DNA from 3 places in the Shinella sp. AETb1-6 genome. Region 2 is predicted to be linked to each of the others. Evidence: predicted binding sites of a transcription regulator. Region 2 holds the regulator's gene; each other region holds the start of a gene.
The links. Region 2 encodes LexA, which represses DNA repair genes until DNA is damaged. Its sites were predicted from a motif close to TGTTCNNNNTGTGTTCNG; they were not measured.
Positions count from the first base shown of each region.

Region 1: the regulator LexA is predicted to act here: its motif matches at 989-1,006, upstream of GR158_RS01210 (ATP-dependent helicase).
Region 3: the regulator LexA is predicted to act here: its motif matches at 1,144-1,161, upstream of GR158_RS18920 (ImuA family protein).

Region 1 covers NZ_WUMM01000001.1:251,037-253,235, forward strand. The annotation lists gene GR158_RS01200 (cyclase family protein) at 1-483, shown strand, start outside; gene GR158_RS01205 (carboxymuconolactone decarboxylase family protein) at 532-945, shown strand; gene GR158_RS01210 (ATP-dependent helicase) at 1,048-2,199, shown strand, end outside.
Region 2 covers NZ_WUMM01000012.1:117,158-119,356, reverse strand. The annotation lists gene GR158_RS19940 (ComEC/Rec2 family competence protein) at 1-788, shown strand, start outside; gene lexA (transcriptional repressor LexA) at 996-1,718, opposite strand; gene glp (gephyrin-like molybdotransferase Glp) at 1,812-2,199, opposite strand, start outside.
Region 3 covers NZ_WUMM01000011.1:72,091-74,289, reverse strand. The annotation lists gene GR158_RS18925 (DNA polymerase Y family protein) at 1-418, opposite strand, end outside; gene GR158_RS18920 (ImuA family protein) at 336-1,094, opposite strand; gene GR158_RS18915 (ATP-dependent helicase) at 1,302-2,199, shown strand, end outside.

The sequences.
Region 1 (2,199 bases), on a different contig from region 2:
ATTCCGGTTTCCGATCTCGTCGTGCCGCTCGCCGTCATCGATATCCGTAAGAAGGCCGCCGAGAATGCCGATGCGCAGCTGACGCCCGACGATATCAAGGGCTGGATCGCGGCGAATGGCGACCTGCCGGAGAAGGCCTGCGTCGCGCTTCTGTCCGGCTGGGACAAGCATCTCGGCACGGACAAGTTCCGCAACGCCGACAGTGAGGGCAAGATGCACTTCCCCGGCTTCCACGTCGAAGCGGTGCAGTATCTTGCGGAAAATTCGACCGCCGTCGGCATCGCCGTCGACACGCTGTCGCTCGACTACGGCATCTCACCGGATTTTGCCACGCACTATGCCTGGCTCGCCTCCGGTCATTGGGGGCTTGAAGCGGCCGCCAATCTGGATCAGCTTCCCGCCAAGGGCGCCACCCTGATCGTCGGCGCGCCCAAGGTACGCGGCGGCACCGGCGGTCCATCCCGCGTCTTCGCCCTCGCCTGATGTCATGCGGCCGGCGGCACCACCGCCGGCTTCCTCCGGAGAATTGTCATGAGCACCATTACGCCCGCCGAAAACCTCGAAGCCGATCACCGCGTGAAGGCGGTGTTCGATGATATCCGCGCCACGCGCAAATCGGATTTCATCAACAACATGTGGCTTTATCTCGCCTTCGATCCGGCCCTTCTGGAACGGACCTGGGCCGAAGTGAAGACCGTGATGGCGACACCCTCGACACTCGACCCCGTCATCAAGGAAATGCTTTACATCGCCGTTTCGGTGACGAACGGTTGCAGCTACTGCGTCCACTCACACACGGCAGCGGCAAAGGCGAAGGGGATGACGGACGCGCAATATGCCGAGCTGCTCTCGATCATCTCCCTGGCCGGCAAGACAAACCAGCTCGCACTTGGCCTGCAGGTCCCCGTGGACAGCGCTTTCGATGCGGATGCCGCGAAGCCCTGACGGGCCGCCCTTTCCACAATATTCGGAGCGATCTCTTTGCCCGTGGAATAAAAGCAGAACGCAAAACTGGCCTTTCGGTCCCGAATCACTACATTGAGCCGCATGATGAGCGGTTACGACGATATTCCCTTCTTCGATGAAGACCCGCAGCTCGGCCCCAATCCGGCCGCACCCGCCCCGAAAGCGGGCGGCGGGTCGGGGCTCGGCATCGCCGCGCGCGCCATGGCGGCGCGCGACGCCAACCGCGCGCCCGATTATCTCTCCGGCCTCAACCCGGAACAGCGTGAAGCCGTCGAGACCCTCGACGGGCCCGTTCTGGTGCTCGCCGGCGCCGGTACCGGCAAGACGCGGGTGCTGACCACTCGCATCGCCCATATCCTCGCCACCGGCCGCGCCTATCCGAGCCAGCTTCTCGCGGTGACCTTCACCAACAAGGCCGCACGCGAGATGAAGGAACGCATCGGCCTGCTCGTCGGCGGCGCCGTGGAAGGTATGCCGTGGCTCGGCACCTTCCACTCCATCGGCGTGAAGCTGCTGCGCCGCCATGCGGAGCTTGTCGGCCTGCGTTCGGATTTCTCCATTCTCGACACAGACGATGTCGTAAGGCTGATCAAGCAGTTGCTCCAGGCGGAGAACATCGACGACAAGCGCTGGCCGGCCAAGCAGTTCGCCGGCATGATCGACGGCTGGAAGAACAAGGGCCTCGATCCCGCGCAGATCCCGGAAGGCGATGCCCGCGCCTTCGCCAACGGCAAGGGCCGCGAACTCTACACCGCCTACCAGAACCGCCTGAAGACGCTGAACGCCTGCGACTTCGGCGACCTGCTGCTGCACCCGATCCGCATGTTCCGCGCCAATCCGGACGTGCTGGCGGAATACCACCAGAAATTCCGCTACATCCTCGTCGACGAGTATCAGGACACCAACACGGCGCAATATATGTGGCTGCGCCTGCTCGCCCAGCGCCCGAAGGGCACACCGCAGAACGTCTGCTGCGTGGGCGACGACGACCAGTCGATCTATGGCTGGCGTGGTGCGGAGGTGGACAACATCCTGCGCTTCGAGAAGGATTTTCCCGGCGCCAAGGTCATCAAGCTGGAGCGCAACTACCGCTCCACCGCCCATATCCTGGGTGCGGCCGGCCACCTGATCGCCCATAACGAGGACCGGCTGGGCAAGACCCTGTTCACAGACCGGCACGACCCCGACGACGACAAGGTGGTGGTCCACGCGGCCTGGGATTCGGAGGAAGAG
Region 2 (2,199 bases):
GTATCCTGCGCACGCGGCTGCGGCATGCCGGGACGGTTTTCATCGTCGCCGGTGCGCTGGTGGTCCTTTGGCCGTCTGCGCGCGGGAAGCCGGAATTGCTCATCTCCGAAGACGGTCGTCTGGTTGCGATCCTGCGCGGCGATGCGGTCGCCACGAACCGCGCCAAGCCGCCAGGTTTCATCTACGACCAGTGGCGCCGTGCCTTGCGGCTCGGCGACCTGACCAAGCCGGACATGCGAAAGACCGCCGGCCTGCTGCTGGCGGAACCGGCGACGAAGAAGGCTGCTGCCGAGACTGAGAGGAAACGACCGCGCCGCAAGGCGGACAGGAAGAAGGCGAAGGACGCGATGACGGAGGCTATCGCGGCGGCACGACAGGCGCAAACGTTCGTCTGCGAGGCGAAGGCCTTCTGTGCTGCCGTTTCCCCCAGCGGCTGGACGATCGTCACGCTTCAGGACACGGCCTTTCTGGGCACGGCCTGCGACACGGCCGATCTCGTCGTCGTACCCTTCGCCCTGCGGCTGGACAACTGCCGCTCGGGTGCGAGGCTTGTGACCGCGCGTCATCTGCGCCGAACGGGGGCTTTGGAAATCACGCCGCCGCTCGACGATCCCGCCGCAAGCCTCGGCGGCGCGACCAACATGCCGGCCGTGGAAACCGTGGTGCGCGCCTGGTCCCGGCACCGCACCTATGACTGGCGCAGCGATACATTCGAAACGGCAGCCGCAGCGCCGCCGGCAGAGATTGAAACCAACGAGGCCGATCGCTCGCCGCCGCAACTCCCGTGAAGCCAATCAAGCGGCAAGCTTCCCGGTTGGCAGCGATCGTAGAGGTTGGCAGCGATCTTAGAAAAGGCCGAATGACAGGAGGCAATCACAACCGCATAGCACCGGGCAAAGCGAGAGGAGCCTTAACCTGCCACGATCCATCATACCCGAACTGTGCGTTCCACACCCAATACGACGCTCACGACCCGCTATGCTGTCCAACGCCGCTCAGTGATACCGTCGTATAAGCCCGACGAGCTTCCCCTGAATCTTGACCCGGTCGGGGCCGAAGATCCGGGTCTCATAAGCCGGGTTCGCGGCTTCAAGTGCGATAGACGCGCCCTTGCGGCGGAAGCGCTTCAGCGTCGCCTCTTCGTCATCGACGAGAGCAACGATGATTTCACCGGGATTGGCGGTACTGGCATTGCGGATGATGACCGTGTCGCCATCGAGAATGCCGGCCTCGATCATCGAATCGCCCTTGACCTCCAGCGCATAGTGATCGCCGTTGCCGATCATTTCGGCCGGGACGGTGATCTCGTGCGTGTTGTTCTGGATGGCCGAGATCGGAACACCGGCGGCGATACGGCCCATGACCGGAACGGACACGGACGACGACATGGTCGGCTGCGGTGCGACGGGCTTGGATGGCGTTACGGCGGGGGGCTGCTTGCCGAGGCTGCCTTCGATGACCGACGGCGAAAATCCGCGACGCGGCTGGAGGCTGGGCGAATAGGCCTCCGGAAGCTTGATCACCTCGAGCGCGCGCGCCCGATTCGGCAGGCGGCGGATGAAGCCCCGTTCCTCGAGCGCCGTGATGAGGCGGTGGATGCCCGACTTCGAGGCAAGATCCAAGGCATCCTTCATCTCGTCAAAAGACGGAGGAATGCCGGATTCCTTCATACGCTCGTGAATGAACAGGAGCAGTTCCTGTTGTTTGCGCGTCAGCATGGCCTCTCCAGCGAGAATCGTGAAACAAATCCAGAACAGACACTATCCGTTCCACATGTGTTCCGCAAGGGCCTGCGGGCACAATAATGCCACTCAGGCCGCGGGTTCCCTGAGAACGAGGACGTCGCAGAGCGCGCCGGGTTCCTCTGCCGGCGCATGCGGCGGGCGGATCAGCAACCCCTCGGATTCGGCGAAGATCTTCATCATCGATGAATCCTGCTTCTCGAAGGGCGTGACCAAGAGACCGCCGTCCGGGCCGCGCTGAAGTCGCGCACGAATGTAATCCTGCCGGCGGTCGTTCTGCTTGAGCGGCACGGCGGCGGCGGCCTGGCGCATCCGGTTCATCGCGGGCAGGCGCGCGAGTTTGCGGACCAGCGGCTCCAGATAGAGATAGGAACAGACAAGGCTGGAAACGGGATTGCCGGGCAGGCCGATCACCTGGATATCGCCGAGGCGGCCGACCATCAGCGGCTTGCCCGGG
Region 3 (2,199 bases), on a different contig from region 2:
CCGTCAGCCCGCGGCCGCGCAGCATATTGACGAGGCCCGACACGAGCAGCGCTTCGCCGCCGTGCAGGTGATCAGCGCCTTCCGTATCGATGACGAGACCGTCGGCGCCGTCGACCGCAACGACGGGGCTATATTGCCGGAGTGCCCACAATGCCAGCCGCTCCAAGGCGGCGGCATCTTCGGCCGGGGCCGCATCCACCATGAGGAGATCGGCGACCATGGCCTGCGCCTTGCTCGCGGCCATGCCGATGCGCAGGCCGAGCTTCAGGGCCGTCGCATCGGCGGCGGAGATCCATCGCTTCGAACCGCGGCGCGCAATGACGACCAGTGGCTTGTTAGCCGGCAAGGCTTCGCCAGCGTGCCGTCTGATCCGCTCCGTCGCGAGCTGTGGGAAATAGATCGATACGACCCTGGGCATCGGGGGCTCCAATTTCAAATTCGGCGCATTCGCCGGCTTTCACGCGCATCAGTTCTGCGAGCCAGCGCGCCCTCCCGACGCCGGCAACAGGTAGTCTTTCCGACGGCAGGGTGCTGATGCGCCATCGCGTCGTCGAGGCGGTCGGCTGCCCATAATCCGATGCCTCGTTCTGTCGTCGCCATCGCCGCAGCACGATGCCCAGGGCGCCCGTCTTCTCGGCGGCGAGTTGCAGGCGACGCGACGCGGTCATCGGCAGACGGACAAGCTCGCCGACCACGACGGCAAGCCCGCCGAAAGACAATCCCTCCTCCATCGCCGATAGCGCCTCCTCTTCCCGATCGCTTTCGCAGAACACGACACGGTCCGGATGGAGTCCCGCCTGGGCGACCGCTGGGAAAAACAGATCCGGGCGCGTCATGCACCACAGAACCTTGCCGCGCGATCTCGCCGCGATGCCGGCAACGAACAGTGCCGCAGCAGCGCCATCGACCGTCCCTCCCCCGCCGCCGGCGACCTCGTGCAATGCCCCGAAGGCGAGCCCTCCCCCCGGCAGAGCCCGATCGACCTCGGCGACGCCGAAGGGCAGCACCTGCCTGGCGCGCTGCGGGCCGCCTTCAAGCTGCTCGATGCGCTCGCGAAGCTCTGCCAGCACGGGGTTGAGGGCATGATTGGCCACGGCAGAATTGTTGCTCCTTCAGGGTTTCCAGCGGTTCTTTAAGCTGATATGTTCATTATTTGTTCCGATTGCCCAACTGAGTCAATCGGGCCTCCGGTCCGGAAGTTGCCCCTCGGCTAAGTCGTTGAAGCGAATCCCTTAGCTGCATCAAGGAGATATCCACTGATCGGAGGGGTAGGAAATTTTTCTTAGGCATGCTGGGGACAAATGGCGGCGGCTCATCTCGAAAAACTCAACGACCGGCAACGGGAAGCCGTCGAGCACGGTATCGGCCTGCCGGATGGAAAGATCGGCGGCCCGCTGCTGATTATCGCCGGCGCGGGCAGCGGCAAGACCAACACGCTGGCGCATCGCGTCGCCCATCTGATCGTCAACGGCGCCGATCCGCGGCGCATCCTGCTGATGACGTTTTCGCGGCGGGCAGCATCCGAGATGGCGCGTCGCGTGCAGCGCATCTGCCGGCAGGTGCTCGGCGACAATGCCGCCATCATGACCGACGCGCTCGCGTGGGCCGGCACGTTTCATGGGATTGGGGCGCGGCTGTTGCGGATGTATGCCGAGCAGATCGGTCTCAGCGTCGATTTCACCATCCATGACCGCGAGGACAGCGCCGACCTGATGAACCTCGTCCGGCATGACCTTGGCTTTTCCGCCAAGCAGAGCCGGTTTCCTACGAAAAGCACCTGCATCGCTATCTATTCCCGCGTCGTCAATTCCGAGGCCTCGATCAAGGAGATCCTGAAATCGTCCTATCCGTGGGTGCTGGAATGGGAGGAAGAGCTGAAGCAGCTTTTTGCGGCCTATACAGAAGCGAAGCAGACGCAGAACGTCCTGGATTACGACGACTTATTGCTCTACTGGGCACAGATGGTTTCCGAGCCGGAGCTGGCCGAGGATGTCGGCAACCGTTTCGACCATATCCTCGTCGACGAATATCAGGACACCAATCGCCTGCAGGCGTCGATCCTGATGTCGCTGGCGCCCGGCGGCCGCGGCCTGACCGTCGTCGGCGACGACGCTCAGTCGATCTATTCCTTTCGCGCCGCGACCATCCGAAATATCCTGGATTTCCCGAAGGAATTCTCGCCGAAACCCGCCGACGTCA